Regions from separate parts of the Paenibacillus sp. FSL F4-0125 genome, predicted to be linked through region 2. Evidence: riboswitches for the same ligand, from Rfam matches in the RefSeq annotation. Region 2 holds a riboswitch; each other region holds the start of a gene.
The links. A riboswitch is a leader RNA that binds a small molecule or an ion and turns the genes downstream of it on or off. The one in region 2 is predicted to bind cyclic di-GMP.
Positions count from the first base shown of each region.

Region 1: linked by a shared signal. The riboswitch ahead of NST74_RS02375 (choice-of-anchor A family protein) and the one ahead of NST74_RS20365 (thiamine pyrophosphate-binding protein) in region 2 are both predicted to bind cyclic di-GMP.
Region 3: linked by a shared signal. The riboswitch ahead of NST74_RS03150 (transglutaminase-like domain-containing protein) and the one ahead of NST74_RS20365 (thiamine pyrophosphate-binding protein) in region 2 are both predicted to bind cyclic di-GMP.
Region 4: linked by a shared signal. The riboswitch ahead of NST74_RS01825 (anti-repressor SinI family protein) and the one ahead of NST74_RS20365 (thiamine pyrophosphate-binding protein) in region 2 are both predicted to bind cyclic di-GMP.

Region 1 covers NZ_JBBOZJ010000001.1:527,642-531,858, forward strand. Annotated here, with positions in the region: gene NST74_RS02365 (undecaprenyl-diphosphate phosphatase) at 387-1,190, shown strand; gene NST74_RS02370 (hypothetical protein) at 1,548-1,940, opposite strand; cyclic di-GMP riboswitch class I at 2,432-2,522, shown strand; gene NST74_RS02375 (choice-of-anchor A family protein) at 2,633-4,217, shown strand, end outside.
Region 2 covers NZ_JBBOZJ010000001.1:4,564,160-4,568,376, reverse strand. Annotated here, with positions in the region: gene glpK (glycerol kinase GlpK) at 1-198, shown strand, start outside; gene NST74_RS20375 (DNA-binding protein) at 213-461, shown strand; gene NST74_RS20370 (carboxymuconolactone decarboxylase family protein) at 584-952, opposite strand; gene NST74_RS20365 (thiamine pyrophosphate-binding protein) at 963-2,606, opposite strand; cyclic di-GMP riboswitch class I at 2,725-2,820, opposite strand; gene NST74_RS20360 (methyl-accepting chemotaxis protein) at 3,011-4,217, opposite strand, start outside.
Region 3 covers NZ_JBBOZJ010000001.1:694,357-698,573, reverse strand. Annotated here, with positions in the region: rRNA gene NST74_RS03155 (16S ribosomal RNA) at 1-428, opposite strand, end outside; gene NST74_RS03150 (transglutaminase-like domain-containing protein) at 840-1,649, opposite strand; cyclic di-GMP riboswitch class I at 1,663-1,743, opposite strand; cyclic di-GMP riboswitch class I at 1,852-1,932, opposite strand; gene NST74_RS03145 (class D sortase) at 2,057-2,707, opposite strand; gene NST74_RS03140 (GtrA family protein) at 2,742-3,146, opposite strand; gene NST74_RS03135 (glycosyltransferase family 2 protein) at 3,136-4,116, opposite strand; gene NST74_RS03130 (phospholipid carrier-dependent glycosyltransferase) at 4,216-4,217, opposite strand, start outside.
Region 4 covers NZ_JBBOZJ010000001.1:406,878-411,094, forward strand. Annotated here, with positions in the region: gene NST74_RS01820 (2-oxoglutarate dehydrogenase E1 component) at 1-1,328, opposite strand, end outside; cyclic di-GMP riboswitch class I at 1,801-1,885, shown strand; gene NST74_RS01825 (anti-repressor SinI family protein) at 1,913-2,068, shown strand; gene NST74_RS01830 (helix-turn-helix domain-containing protein) at 2,277-2,606, opposite strand; gene NST74_RS01835 (TasA family protein) at 2,766-3,386, opposite strand; gene sipW (signal peptidase I SipW) at 3,479-4,066, opposite strand; gene NST74_RS01845 (hypothetical protein) at 4,068-4,217, opposite strand, start outside.

The sequences.
Region 1 (4,217 bases), 4.0 Mb from region 2:
AATTTGTAACGATCAGGATGGTGATTTATTAAATGAATCTATGAAATGAATTGAGTGAGACCATAAGTCCCCCAGGTGCTTACACCACAAGATTTGACATCATTTGCACAGACCTAGTGTCTGATAAGACGCACACCCTAATCGAATCGGATCATCGAGGACGCGGGCCTGGTCTTTTGATCCAGTCTGAATTTACTTTTTGATTCCGTTGTTATGCTAACGGGAAATAATAGTTTAATAAGCCGTTACTTAAGACTGAAATAATTCATTGTGACAATTATGTCATTCTGTATTGAATATCGTTATGTTAATCGATGGGTAAGTGTACGTGTCTCCCTTATACTGGAAATTAAATGATCTTATTTCCGAAAGGGGACTATCCACTGATGACTGATGTAATTAAAGCAATAATACTTGGCATAATAGAGGGCTTAACTGAATTTTTACCAGTATCATCTACTGGACATCTTATTTTAGCAGGAAATTTGCTTAGCTTTGAGGGAGACGCTGCAATAACTTTTAAAATTGTTATACAGTTGGGTGCAGTGATGGCTGTTCTAATTCTTTACTGGAAAAGGTATTTGGAGATTGGGGCTAATATGATTAGAATGGATTTTTCCAAAAGCAAAGGATTAAATGTCATTCATATGGTTTTGGCTATGTTACCAGCATTACTCTTATATCTTCTCTTCAAGGACACCATAAAAAGCCAATTATTCGGTCCAATCCCCGTCTTGATCGGGCTAGTTGTTGGTGGCGTATTGATGATCATTGCAGCGCGGAATAGGCGAACTGAAACCGCTGATACTATTGATGGTATTAATTATAAACAAGCTTTCGGAATTGGTCTGTTCCAATGCTTGGCGTTATGGCCGGGATTTTCGAGATCAGGTTCGACGATTTCAGGCGGCCTGTTGTTTGGCACTAGCCAAAAAGCCGCTGCAGATTTTACATTCCTTATTTCTGTACCTGTAATGTTTGGTGCAAGCTTGTTAGATTTGTACGATAGTCGTGATTTGCTGAGTTCTGATGATTTGCTTCTAATGTTAATTGGCTTTGCGACATCCTTTCTTGTGGCAATGATTGCAGTAGTGACGTTCATCAAACTGATTAAGCGACTTCGATTGGAATGGTTTGCTCTATACCGGTTTGTTTTAGCAGCTCTCTTCTATTTAATCGTCATACAGTAATTAGTTTTATTTGCTTGTTAAGCCCGAATAATTTACCGACAGGGGCTATTATTGCGACAGGCCAGCTCACGGGGTGTTATGAGGTTACGTCTGAGGTGGACCTAAGGGAATGGGTAGAAGGTAACGAATATGATTTCGGTGACTATCGTCTAACCTGAATGACGAATTGAAGTTTTTAATGTGATTTTCATGTGAGCATCATCTTATTTTCAGGTTAGGGGTATATATTGAAGACACCAAACACCCCCCAGTGTTTTGTGGTATAAATCTCTTAGGTCTTGCCAACTCCCATGGTAAGGCCTATTTTTTTGTTCGCTAATGGAAATGGGGGGGAGGGGCGTAACTCCTTACGCGGCTTTACTTAATCTGATACTGCCCTTCATAGCTCTTAAAAGATGAAATATCCAGCCCGAGATATCTGCGCATATGAATAGCAGCTTGTGCAGCAACGATGTCGTTTAACAGCAGCATTCGTTCATGGTATCCGCGACATATAAATTTGGCTTCTATCCCTGTGTTGAGCCTGTTCTGCTCATATACCTTGATTCCCCGTTTTCTCATTTCCGAACGAACATCTCTTAGATCTGCTGTAGCTACTGCCGCGGCGGTTCCAAGAACCTCCAGATAGGGGGCGGGCGTTCGTAAATGTGTAGATAAAATGGCGGAGTCCCGTTCGAAAGCTGATAAAATCATCGGAAGCAATAAATAAGATTTCACCAGCATGTTGTCTCTGCTTTCAGCTCTATGCATGAATCTCATCACCTCTAATGGGAACGTATATTCGTATTCTACCCCGATATCCCAAAAATAATCAATGGTATTTCTAAACAGCCAGTCCAATGTGATTAAATTCACAACGAAAATAGAAAGAATAAAATATATTAAAATTGTAATAATAAAAATTAATGGTTTAGGCTTATGAAAAGGAGAATTAGGATGAGAGAGGAAGGAAGTCTCCGCCGTGGATTGGTATTTGGTTTGATTTTTAGTATTCCATTATGGATATCGATATTAGGCTATATACAGTTACTTTAAAATTGAATAAAAACTTTTGCGTGAAGCGCCTTTAGGTGCTTTTTTTGTGCTGGTTAATCTGTATGATTATTAAAAGGAATTGATTGACATTTGTGGGGGCGGAGCGCTAAACTATTATTAGTTCGAAAGTATTAAAAGTCATAGACGATTATTTAATAGGATGCTTAAGCTGCCGGTTCTATTTTGCAAAAGCTATACATATATAATCATGATAATAGCAAACCGTCCGAAAGGGTGGGACGCAAAGTCCAGGAGTCTAAAGTGTCTTAAGGACACTATGACCGTCCGACTGCCATGAGAAGGGAATTCTACTTCTTTTTTGGCGGTCTTTTTTGTTGTTAGGTCTTTTAGAGTTTCTGGTAATTATTTTGATTAGATATAAATGATAGATTTAGGAGGTGTGCTTTTTGAAAAGAAGAATAAAACCGATACTCTCACTAGTATTAGCGGGGACTTTAATGGTAGGTAATGGGCTTTCCGGAGGGCATTTGGTAAATGCAGCAGGGGAGGTACCTCCCTATACTCCTACACCTGTGTTAGGTATTGCAGGGAATTTTAATACTTTTATTTTTGGGGATTTCAAACAATCTAATGATCAGGTTCATGGGCGCCTTGCCGCCAAAGGTAACATTACTTTGCAGAATTACGGCGTATCCAAGGATAATCCAGGTGGAGATGTCCTTATTGCTGGTAATGACATTACTTTTACTAATGGTACTATTCATGGAGCATCCGTTTATGGTGGTGTTTTTTCCAGCAACGGTGTAGATCTTAAAGAACCAGCGAGAAAAGGAACGCCTATTGATTTTGATGCTGAAGAGCAATTTCTTATCGGACGTTCTAATGAATTCTCTTCACTTGCTACAGTTGGAACTTTCAAAAAGGAATATGGGAAAATAACAATTGATGCTCCGGAATCATTTAACGTTCTTAATCTAAGTGCTGCCGATTTCGCTAATGCCAATGGCTTACAGTTTAATATTGCAAATAACGCCACAGTTATCGTTAACGTTAGCGGAAGTTCAGTTGAAATTCCAAGTTTTCAAATATGGGGAGGCAGCCTTAACAAGGTATTATTTAATTTTTATGAAGCTAGCACTGTAAACATAGGAAGTTTAACGATAGAAGGAACTATCCTAGCTCCGCATGCGAAAGTAACTTATAATTCTGGTGAACTGCATGGGACACTGATTGCAAAGGGATTTGCTGGTGGGGTACAGATGCATTGGTATCCATATGAAGGGGAGGAACCACCTCCGACACCGACGCCGACTGTGACACCAACACCGACGCCGACCGTGACGCCAACACCGACGCCGACTGTGACGCCAACACCGACGCCGACTGTGACGCCAACACCGACCGTGACGCCAACGCCGACGCCGGCTGTGACGCCAACACCGACGCCGTGCGTGACACCAACGCCGAGTGTGACGCCGACACCGACCGTGACACCAACGCCGAAGCCAACACCAACGCCGAAGCCAACACCAACGCCGAAGCCAACACCAACGCCGAAGCCAACACCAACGCCGAAGCCAACACCAACGCCGAAGCCAACACCAACGCCGAAACCAACACCAACGCCGAAACCAACGCACACACCAAAACCAACGCACACACCAAAACCAACACACACACCAACGCCGACTGTGACGCCAACACCAACACCGACTGTGACGCCAACACCAACGCCGGACGTGACGCCAACACCAACACCGACTGTGACGCCAACACCAACGCCGGACGTGACGCCAACACCAACGCCGACTGTGACGCCAACACCAACGCCGACTGTGACGCCAACACCAACGCCGGACGTGACGCCAACACCAACGCCGGACGTGACGCCAACACCAACGCCGACTGTGACGCCAACACCAACGCCGGACGTGACACCGACACCAACGCCGACTCCGTCGTCTGAAGCAACACCAACACCGACTCCGTCGTCTGAAGCGACACCAACGCCGACTCCGTCGTCTGAAGCGA
Region 2 (4,217 bases):
ACGACTGCGCTGGGGGCAGCACTTCTGGCTGGATTAACCTCAGGAGTCTGGACAAGAGAGCAGCTAGAAAGCTTTAACAAAGCTGAGAGGGTCTTTTCACCCGTAATGGGTATAGATGAGCGTGAACGACGTTACAACGCCTGGAAAGACGCTGTAGCGCGTACCATGGGCTGGGAGAAACATGAAGGATATCAGTGATCAAGGAGATGCATATGTCTAAGAACAGAAATATAGAAACTGATCCTGCAGGAATGCTTGGCGAATCAGAATCAGATCTTCCGACTGGATTGGCCAAGCCTGCGCTTCGAGCACTCCATGGTGCTGGGTATACACAGATTCACCAAATCAGTAAGCTCACTGAGTCAGAGCTTCTGCAGTTACACGGGATGGGACCTAAGGCGCTTAACCAATTACGGAGTGCGCTCACGGAGAAAGGTTTGTCCTTTGCCAGTGAGTCCTAAAGTCCCCATCACAGATTAACACAAAAAGCGGCAAGCTAAGGATTATCCTTGGCCTGCCGCTTTTTGTGTTGCAACATTTAATATTCAATAACAAATGCTACATTTTGCCATCCGGCATATAGTTACTTTATTTCTTCAATCGTTTCGAGAAGGATATTAAAAGCGGTAATGATTCTAGGTGCCCCTATTGCGGGTACTAAGTGTAATAGAATCCCTTTGAGTTGTTCTACAGTGACTCCCACACGAAGAGCCATGACATAATGAACACCCAATTGATCAAACTGACCCATCGAAATCAGGGCAGAGATAACTGCGATTTCCTTCCAGTCAGCTTCGATTGTGTTGCGTTGAAAAATATCGCCGTAGGCATTCCCCATAATAAATTCAGCCAAATCGGGGAAATGTTCTTTAATCGGAGCCAGTGCCTTAGCTCCGTAGTCTCCTGAGAGATTCGTGAAGTGGTTCAGACCACTGTTTACATTGTCTTTCATAATTGACCTCCTAATTTAGGTTCAAAGTACGATGAGCAGTCGGAGGGACCTCATCACGGTCTGTTAGCAGTTCAATGACGGCAACACGGTTGATGGCAACAGCGTCCTTGATAGCTGTTTCGAACTCCTCAGCTGTCTCACATTTATAACCCGTAGCACCTAGTGATTCTGCGAATTTCACAGCGTCCATAGGGACTTCGTAGATCGTTCCGTCAATACGTCCTGTAGTTTTTTCCATACCTTTTAGAGCCATATCTAGCTGTTTATTATTCACAACAATGAATATGACAGGAATATCCTTGCAGACAGCAGCGTTAATCTCTGCGCCTAGCATCATAAAGCAGCCGTCTCCTGTAATGCAGAAGATCGTTTCTTCTGGAGCAGCAACCTTTGCACCAATTGCCATCCCGATGGAATTACCCATACAAGCAAAGTAAGCATCGAAGACAAAACTGCCAGGTTTCTTAACCTTGTACCATTTCGCAGCATGGAAACCGTGACTTCCATCATCAACAAAGACTGTGCTGTTATAAGGAATCAAATCACTCATCGTACTCAAGACCGATGCAAGTGAAAGGTTTGGTAAAATCGGAGGTTCTTCGGTATATCCGGAATTTATCGGTGCTTCGCGTTTTGTGATGTTGTTCGTGTTAATGTTATTGAGATAGCAAACTAGATTGTCGCGTAGATCTCCAGTCACTGGAATCGTCTTAGAGAACAATATTTTTCCGACAAAAGTCGGATCACTATCAAACTGAATTAATGTTGCCGGGTGATTTTCCCTTTTAAGATTACAAATAGTCATATCACTTAAACGTGACCCGAGAACGATAAATAGATCACTTTGATTCAGCAAGTCATCCCCATGGGTACAACCGCCTACTCCAATTGGACCGTGATAGAGTGGATGATCCCAAGCTAAAGCCCCTTTACCACCTGGAGATGTAACTACAGGAATATTAAATGTTTCCGCTAATTGAATTAGCTCACTATGTGCTCCTGAGCGGTTAACGCCTTTACCCGCGATAATAATTGGATTCTTTGAGTTATTTATAGCATCTAGTACACGGTCGATATTAGCATGGCTAACCAGTGATTCGCGTTCAGGGATTACAATATTACATTCCTCTAGTAATTCCGTTTGTACATCAAAGGGAATACAAAGGTGAACGGGACCACGATTACCGCTCAAAGCAATGGATATGGCATGATTAAAGATTGTGCTAAAGTGATCTCCACGTTCAATAAGCTTGCTATATAAGGTGGCAGGTCTAAACATATCAGCTAAATCCGCTAGAAAAGAGGTGGAGTCCTGACATTGGGGAATTCCAAGCTCTTTAATAGATTGGTGGCCAGTAATAAATAGGACAGGTAGGTTGTTAGCCTTAGCATGTGCTGCTGCAGTTAATAGGTTTGTTCCACCAGGACCTGAAGTACCAAAAGCTACACCTAGTTTTCCAGTTTTCAGCGCATATCCGGCCGCTTCGAAGCCTGAGCTGCTTTCATGTCTTCCAGGGATAAATTCAATACCGTAATCTACCATTTTAAGAACGATAGGACAAATGGATTTTCCGATGATACCAAAGGAATGGGTAACTCCAAGGTTCCGTAGTGCTTCCGACATGTAATCTGCGACTGTCTTCAAAAAATACACCTCACAAGTTGATTGTTATTTTAAAACCAAACACTAGAAAACCTGTGCTCTAAAATAGGGCACAGGTTGGTAGCATAAATCGCCATAGAGACTGAACAAAAGTCCAGTCGTCTTGGTTTTCAGCAACCTGGCAGTCATGGCCTCAGATTAAAAATGAGGCTGTAGATCCATGGTTTTGCGTCATCCTCTTTCGAAGATTTTGCCAATATTAATTTAAAAATTTATAAGAAGAATTTTCCTTTACAATATATTCCTAGACACTCTTTGTCAATATATTATCGCAAATTAACTCGAATTTTGACGAAAGTCTTGTCGAACCTATGAAATAATAGATATAAAAAAACTGCTACTAAGCCTAAGCTTAGGGGCAGTTTTTGAATTTGTTTATATGATTTGGACGTCACTTAAAACTTGAAAATATGGATCGTCTTTTGTAGATTAAATACAGCCTGAGTCATTTTCTCAGTTTCTTCTGCAACGGACTGCAGGGCATTAATTTGTTCATTCATAGCGGCTGATACTTCTTCGGTGCCGGCAGCGGTTTGCTGCGTGATCGCAGAGATATTCTCGATTGCACTAGAGATTTTCAATGCACTTTCCAACATAAGATCACTTTCGGCAGAGAAGGAGGAGATCTGCTCGGTAATATACTGTACACTTTGCACGATTTGAGCAAAGATATGAGCAGATTGAGTGATCATCTCATTCTGTACCTGTACGACTTCTTCGTTGATAGCGATATTATCAATCGCTTGTTTAATATCAGTTTCGATGCTCCGAACCAAGCCAAAGACTTCCTTCGTTGAAGCCGTTGATTCTTCAGCGAGCTTGCGAACCTCCTGTGCGACTACAGCAAATCCTCGACCATGTTCTCCTGCACGTGCTGCTTCGATGGAAGCATTTAGTGATAACAGGTTGGTCTGTTCAGCGATCTCAGTGATGGTCTTTGTGATCATCGTAATTCCGCGAGCATTTTGAGAAAGGGCTTCGATAGTGTCAGCTACTTTTTGAGTAGCCTGGATGTTTTTACGCATGCCTTCAGCTTGCGTATCAACGGATTGGCGTCCTTGTTCAACTAGCTCTAATGTATGTATTGAACGTCTGTTCATTTCTTTTGTTGAGTTCGTATAATTGGATACTTTATTCTCAATATCTTTAATGGATTCTGTCATTTCAGCGATATCCGTAGATATTTCATTTGCACCAAGAGCTAGCTCGTTAGACGAAGAGGCTACCTGTGCCATGACAATTTTCAAATTCTGATTCTTATCTTCGATTCCACGGCTTGCATCCATAACTTGACGAGTGATTTGTGATGCTTCTGTCAAAATCTTCTTGAGCTTGTCAATCATAGTATTAAAGGAACGACTTACGTCCCCCATAGACCCGTTCTCGTCGGCTCTACTTGTAAAATCCCCTTTTGAAATACTATGAGATACATTCGCGATGTCATCAAAAGAAGATGTAAGCGTTCTCTCGATAAAGCGGGCCACTGGGAAGGTTAAAGCAGCAAGAACGACGATTAGAACAATACCCAAAATAATGTTGCCTAAGATCATAAAAGTAACTAAAACAGGAATGGCAAATAGTGCGGCAACGAGGTAACATCCG
Region 3 (4,217 bases), 3.9 Mb from region 2:
CTTCATCACTCACGCGGCGTTGCTCCGTCAGACTTTCGTCCATTGCGGAAGATTCCCTACTGCTGCCTCCCGTAGGAGTCTGGGCCGTGTCTCAGTCCCAGTGTGGCCGTTCACCCTCTCAGGTCGGCTACGCATCGTCGCCTTGGTGGGCCGTTACCCCACCAACTAGCTAATGCGCCGCAGGCCCATCCCTCAGTGACAGATTGCTCCGTCTTTCATTCTTCCTTCAGGAGAAAAAAGAAATTATCCGGTATTAGCTACCGTTTCCGGTAGTTATCCCAGTCTAAGGGGCAGGTTGCCTACGTGTTACTCACCCGTCCGCCGCTAAGTTATTTTGAAAGCAAGCTTTCAAAATAACTCCGCTCGACTTGCATGTATTAGGCACGCCGCCAGCGTTCGTCCTGAGCCAGGATCAAACTCTCCAATTAGTATTGAAAAGAGCGATATGCTCATTTTGAAACATCTGACGAGAAAATTAATTCTCACGATGAAATCCCAAAAGCGTAAGATACGCTGTGAAACTCATCAGTTTTGGATTTCACTTTCGTGATTTCCTACTCACTCGTTGTTCAGTTTTCAAAGATCAAGTTCTCGTTGGCGCCGTTTAATGTCTCAGCAGCAACTCTTATAATATATCATGTTGTTCTCAGTAATGCAAGCTTTTTTTCGAAAGCCGTTTATATAACTCTCTCAAACATTGCCTGTACGCTGTCTAACAACGCTTAACTATAATAACCTATCTACTCATAGAAAAGCAACCCCTAATAGAAAAATAAACAACCAGCTTAATAATTAAGCTGGTTGTTTATTTAATAGAGTTATGATTCTAGCGTTTCAAATTAATAGTATTTTGCTGCAGTATACTTACTTGAAGCCTTAATAAAATCCGTATTCTTCTTACTCTTCGCTGCCGATGCATCTACCGTGGTATCAATAGTAACCCATTTCCCATCCATCAATACTTCATTCCATGCATGGTATTGCGTAACGTAGCTAGTATTCCCCATCACCAATTTAGCAGGCACATCTACACTACGCAGCATTGCGGCAAAAAGAGAAGCATAGTCATAGCAGATTCCTTTTTTAGTATTCAAAGTGTTGTTAATGTTCGGAATGTAATCTGTTGTTACGTTATTAGCAAGAGAATAATCATATTGTACATTAGCAACTACATAGTTATAAATTGCCTTAACTTTTTCTTCATCTGTTGTTTTACCTTTTGTAAGCTCTTTAGCCTTAACGATTGCTTTATCAGAAGAACTCCATTTCACATTCTGTACGGAGCCCAAATATACGGAATTTGAGTCGTTCATAGTTAAATCTACTACTTCAGAATAGAGAGCCTTATATTTATTACCTGTTGTATTCTCAAGAACAGAAACTTTATAAGTCCCATTCCCTTGTTGCAAAGGGAAGTCCTCAGCTTGTCCAGAAGCATATAAATTGTATGTATAGCTACTGTTATCTTTTGTGATCATCAGCTTAACTCTTTTATCTTTTGGAATATCGTAGTTAATACCGATTACACCTTGAGCTAATTTGGATGTATTCAACCAGTTTGAATCTGGACTTGCAGCTTGAGCTGTGCTTACTGGAACCGAAGTAATCAGCACGAACAGCGCCACCATCATAAAATAAACCTTTTTCACGGATAAAACTCCTTTCGGTAGCTGGCTGCCATCCTTTCGGGAAGGCCCTTTAGCTTTGCGTCCCTACCTTTCGATAGGTTTGCCGTTATCGTATAAGCTCTATCTGTTCTAATTTCACTAGACAAATTAACAGAATCAGTCCAAGTAGAAATATGAATCTAAGATTCTTATATATTTTATAAAAACAAAAAAAGCCTCTTCATTCGGTAACTGGCTGCCATCCTTTCGGGAAGGCCCTTTAGCTTTGCGTCCCTACCTTTCGATAGGTTTGCCGTTTATCGTGTTTAGCTTTTATAGTCTTATACTACCATATTTATCCTCGTAAACAAGAACAAAATTGCTAGTTTTGCTATTATTTTATAGTTATCTCTCTGTATTTCAGTTCTCTTGTCATTTCTCATCTACTATTAGGTAAGCTTAGCATGAACAATCAAACGATGTGTAGGATCTACTAGTGGGTCACACGTAATTAGAGTAAGAATCTTATCCTTGTTATTCCCGTCAAGAACAGACACATCACTGGGAAGTACAACAGAAATATCATAAACCTCGTAATTATATACCTGATCGCTCGTTTTTACCGTGATTACATCCCCAACCACAACTTCATTCAATCTGTTAAACAATCTGCCCGTAGTTCTAGCTCTATGAGCAGCTATTGCGGCGTTCCCGATTTCTCCAAGCGGGGCCGTTTCTTTCATATGGGCCGCAGCATGCTTCATATTTGCTTTTGTTGCTCCTTCTAATACTGGCAGCTTCAGATCAATCTTAGCAATCTCTATTAATGCGATAACTTTGCCGCCCACTTCAATCTCCGGTTCTGGCTTTTCTGTTTCTTGAGGCTGTGCCTGTGCATCTAGAACGGATTCCTCTGCTAGTAGCTGAGTGACCTCGGCATATCTACTCTTCAGATCAGGTGGTGGAGTGCTTTCGATGGTGCTCAGTTCAGCCGTTTCTAATAGCTTCTCCTGCTGCCAGTCGTTATACCATTCGTTAGCTTTTGGATAAAGCATGATAAGGATCCCAGCCAGTATGAGCACATACGAGAATTTACGCATGATTTTCACCTCCGTGGATTGGTTCTACTGCACTTTAGAAAACCCATTTACGACTTCCGAAGAAGTTAATGATCACCGTCACAAACGTTACTAATACCTTAGAGATCAACACTTGAATGCCTAGTTTGTCAGTCAACAGATGCATTAGCAACAGCGATATTCCGAGCACTACCAGATTCAGTATGATAAACTTCAGCAACTGAGCCTTATCAAAGCCCTCTTTACTGCCACGATTGTGATCCTTGAAGGTAACTTTTTTATTCAAAATAAAGCTGTTCGCTGTCCCTGCACTATAAGAAATCACCTGTGCCAACGCATATACCATTCCAAGTGAGTTCAGTAATGTGAAGATTACGAAATCAATTAGGGTATTCACCAAACCTACGGCATTAAATTTAAGAAACTGTATAAATGCAGCGCGTAAGTTCTTATCTGACATTATTGTAGTCCTTCCGTCGATCCACTTGTTCCTCGTTAGGATATCCTTTAGTCTCACTTACAATATATAGCGGTCTATCCTTAGACTCGTCATAAATCCGTCCAATATACTCTCCGATTACACCTAACAGCATCAGAACGATACCATTAAAGAGCAAATTGACGCCTACAATGGAAGCCCAACCTGGAACCGTCCATGATGTGAAGAAGATTCTTTGAAATAAGACGAAGAATAAATAGAGAAAGCTAGAAAAGGATAGAAAAAATCCAACATACGTAGCAATCTTAAGTGGTTTATGGGAAAAGGAAGTGATACCATCTAGCGCAAAACGAATCATTTTCTTGAGCGGATACTTGGTTTCACCTGCATAACGTTCTTCCCGCTCATACTCCACCATCGTCTGCTTAAAGCCGACCCAGCTTACCAAACCTCTGACATACCGATTTTTCTCCTTGAGCCCCCGTAAGACGTCACATACTTTACGATCAATAAGACGGAAATCGCCTGTATCCGTAGGAATGTCCACACTTGTCATGCTGCTGAGCAGCCGGTAAAACAGCTTCGCCGTTACCTTCTTGAACATCGTCTCCCCACGGCGCTTCAGCCGCTTCGCATACACAACATCATAGCCCTCTTTCCACTTCTCGATCATTTGCAAAATGACCTCAGGCGGATCTTGAAGGTCAGCGTCAATAACAACGACCGCTTGACCTTCTGCATAGTCCATGCCAGCTGTAATCGCTACCTGATGTCCGAAATTACGCGAGAAGTCAATTAGCTTGACGCATTCATCTCGATCACTGATCTCCCGAATCATTTGGGCTGAACGATCACGACTTCCGTCATTAACGAAGACTAGCTCATAAGTATCGCCGCATTCGTCCATTACTTTTTTCAAACGTTCGTAAGTAACGCTAATTACTTGCTCCTCATTGAACATGGGTACAATTACACTATATCTGGCTTTCACCTTTATTCCTCCTACAAGCTTTATGGAGCGTTACATCTTCCTATTCTTCCTAATAACGCTGTAAGCATAAACTTATTGTTATAGATTCTTTTTTAAAGCTT
Region 4 (4,217 bases), 4.2 Mb from region 2:
GCTAAACGGACAGCTGCTACACAGGCCTCCGGATCATCGGCGTTGACATGGACAATCGGGATTTCATACCCTTTGGCGATATCACTGGCATAATGCGTAGAACGGGAGTCTTCACTTTCGGTCGTAAAGCCGATCCGGTTATTAACAATGATATGGATCGTTCCACCATTCTGATAACCTTGAAGTTTGCCGATATTAAGTGTTTCTGCAACAATCCCTTCACCTGGAAAAGCAGCATCGCCATGCATTAGCACTGCTATAGCTTTACTGGTATCAATCTTAGGCAGTCCGGCAGTGCTCCGATCCTCTTGAGCGGCACGAGTGAAACCTTCCACGACAGGATTGACGAATTCCAAGTGACTTGGATTGTTCGCTAGTGTTATTCTTGTGCGTACGGTTTCTCCTTCACGGACAGCGCGGTCTGCACCGAGATGGTATTTCACATCACCCGTCCAGCCATAGTTAATGCCTGTAGAGCCTTCGGAAGGGAAGAGCTCCTTGTTTGGAGAATGATGAAACTCTGAAAATATAATATCATAAGGTTTGCCTAAAATATGTGCGAGAACGTTGAGACGGCCGCGGTGCGCCATACCCATCAGAATATGCTCTGCACCGTCATGCGCAGCAGCGCGTACGATTTCATCGAGCATCGGCACAAGAGCGTCGTTGCCCTCCAAGCTGAAACGTTTCTGGCCCACAAAGGTCTTGTGGAGGAAGGTTTCGAATTGCTCTACTTGAATCAGGCGGTTTAGTAGTTCTTTGCGTTCTGAATTATTTAAAGGTGCTGGTGAGCTAGTGGATTCTGCCTGTCTATTCAGCCATTGCAATTCTTTTTCCTCATGCACATGCCCGAATTCATAGGCGATAGTTTTGGTATATGCCTGACGCATACGCTGAACAGCATCCCATCCGGTATGCACGTCATTCGGTGCATTCTCCCAAATGAGTGTGGCAGGTAATGCGATCAGATCCTCACGGGTCAGCCCATAGGTTTCAAGTTCGAGATATTTAGCCATGGGATTGTGGTCCCGCTCAAGCGGATCAATTTCAGCGGCCATATGGCCATATATACGAATATTAGCGATTAACTTGGAAGCTCTTACTGCTTTTCTAAGCCATTCGGTGTCTCCCGAAATGCGAGGCTGTGGAGCCGGTTCGCTATCCGGTGTTAATGGTGGGGGACCCGAATTTGTAAAAAGTTCGCGATAATTATTCTCTACGGTGGATGGGTCTTTCACAAATTGCTCGTATCTTTCTTGAATGTAGCCTAAATTGGGTCCATAATACTTACTCCAAATGGATTCGTTATAGGGCTCTTTGGCTGCCATGAATACATCCTCCTCAACGGATGAACTCCATACGTGACATTTTGTGTCAATGCTTGTAGGAGCTGTGATGATTGCGGTTTCATTCCTCATCTTATTGTGCTACTTTCCACACATGTAATCAATTCATTCTTTCGTCTAATACGTTCGCAAAATGGTATGGGTTAGCTTGTTCTACTAAATAAAGAGTTGTTCTTTTTTATTACCCATTCTAAAGGCCTACTAAAATGATTCTATTATCCTTAATTTTAACTAAATAGGGGATGGGGCATTATTATATTGGGTTATATAATTTTATGAATAAGACGAGTATCGCGATAATAGGACAGGAAATTCTATAAAAGAACTTCTATTTTTTGTTTTTTAATGGAAAAACTAATCAGAAATCGACACACTTTTTCACTTTAGTATAGTATAATGTTATTGCAGTTAGCGTTTTTCATATATTTCAAAGTAGATCCTTTCACGTAAAGGGTCCAGTAAAAGGTAAACTTGCCGAAAGGCAGGGGCACAAAGTCGCGGGTCTAAGGTAGAAATACTATGACAGCCGGATTGCCTGGGGACGTAAAATCTTAGGAGGAGATTTTTTGGACAAGTCCAACCAGGGAAGCAACAAAGAACAGCAGGTCATTGATCTAGACGTAGAGTGGGTCCATTTATTATTAGCAGCTAAGAAGGCTGGCATAAAGGCAGATGAAATTCGTCGCTTCTTAAATGAGAAGACTGTGCAAGCCGTGCAGTAATACATTCAGAGCATTACATATCAAATGAGCACAGCGATAACTCGCTGTGCTTTTTTTCTTTATATTAAGCAGCTATAAGTTTCAGATGACACACTGTCCTTATATTCTAGTAGAATATAAAACGCCTTCGCAGTCCATTTAGGAGAACGAAGGCGCTTATGCTTGATAGTATGAGTAGAAGAGGATCTTATCAGATCAGATGGAAGGATTAATCCTTCTGATCCAGGCGCCATTTCTGGTAGTCCAGAAACTCCTTGAATTCGCGTTTGCTTATGCCTGAGGCCATAGCTTCCTGCACCAATCGGAACCATTCCGAATCTAAAGGTGATTCCTCAGCATCATTAGGTTCTCCATAGAGCAAAGCGTGGATGGATACCTGAAGCGCGTCGGCGATCTTTTCGATAAATTGGATTGAAGGATTGGATTGGATGTTTCTCTCCACATTGCTAAGATACGACTTAGCAACATCCGCTCTGTCCGCAAGCTCAGATAGGGACAATCCCTTTTCTAGGCGGAGATGCTGGATACGTTGGCCCATATTTTGTGGCACTATGCTGACGCCCCTCCGTAATTTTTGTTATTAGTATAGCAAATATCAATAAATTCGACAAAGATTATTGTAAAGAAAAAAGCAGCATCTACTTATCCGCTTTCCGGAATAAGAATCTGCTGCTCTTCGAATGGAAGACTTATTAGATTATTTAGCGGATCCAGCGGTTTGCTTACCTACGAAATCCCAAGTCAGAGTTAATGAATCTTTTTGGAAGTAGTTTTGCTCTTGGCCGTTATCAACAAATTCGAATTGAACGGTGAAGCTATCATTTGTGCCAGCCTTAATTCCAGATGCTTCGCTAGTACCCCAGATTGCATCAAGTCCAGTATTTTTTACGAGATCCGGTGTCTGAGTCTTCAAATCGGCCAGGGTAGTTTCCCAAACTACTTTCTCTTCACTACCAGGTAAGATGCCGCTTTTATCTTTATTCACCAGGAATTTAACTTTGATGAATTTTGCCAAATCGTTAGCGCCGTTGTTACCACCTACATCATTAATAGAGGTAGCTGTTTTGAGGAGGATCGAACCGATATCAAGTGTACCGTCATTTTTTAGTTTGAAGTCTCTTTTGATCGTATCGCCTGGCTTCAGATCCTTCAAATCAACGATAACAGAAGGATCAGAGTTCAAATCCAGTGTACCAGCTGCGAATGTAGCGGTGCTTTGTGCAGTGTCGCTAAAGTAAGCGAAAGTTCCTCCACCAATCAATGATAAACCCAGTGCTGCAGATGCTACGCCAAGACCCAATGTTTTTTTGATACCCATAATTAAAATTCCTCCTCGGTTTTTGTGGTTTTTTTTATAAAAGTTATATATTGTAACTTCCGGTTCGTAAGCGGAAGCGGACAATCAACGAATTACTGTATTTCAGTTGGAGGTGGAGAGGTGGGCAGTATAGCCGCATTTTTCTTTTCGAGTGCAGCTACAGCCTTCCATGATGAATACAGGGCATAGAGCAGGAGCATCAAGCCTGGTACGATCATGAGCACAACACTTCCAGCTTTGGAAACTGCGAAATTCATAGCGTAACCTACATAAGGAACAGTGACCCCGGTATACTCAGCTACAACATTTGTGGAACTGGTAGGGTTCATATCAGGCGCATCATTGTTATCGCCTTTCGTGCGATACATGGCTTCACCAGTAGCGTTGTTCATTGTTGCTTCTACAACACGGTGAGTAATGAGCAGGTTTTCTTCATTTCTAAAGGTGATAACATCGCCTTTTTTGAAGCGATTCATATCTCCTCCGGGTTTTAAAGCGACAATCGATCCGGTTTGAATCCCTGGCTCCATCGAACCTGAGAGTACCGATTTGATCTGGTATCCGAAGAAGGCAGGTTCACCGCCGGAGGCCTTGGATAACACTACGGCTATCACCAGCAGAATAAAGATCACAAGCATGATGCTCGATAATGTATTGTTGATCATTTTTTTAATCCGCATATTATTCTCCACCTTTGTCTTGTTGAAGGGCCGAAGGAGCTGGTGTTGCTGCCGGTGGGGAAGAGGTTGTAGCTTCCGCCTTTGGCGTCTCCTGAGGAACCTTTTGCTGTGGTATATCTTGTGGAATCGTTGGCTCTTCACCAACTTCCGG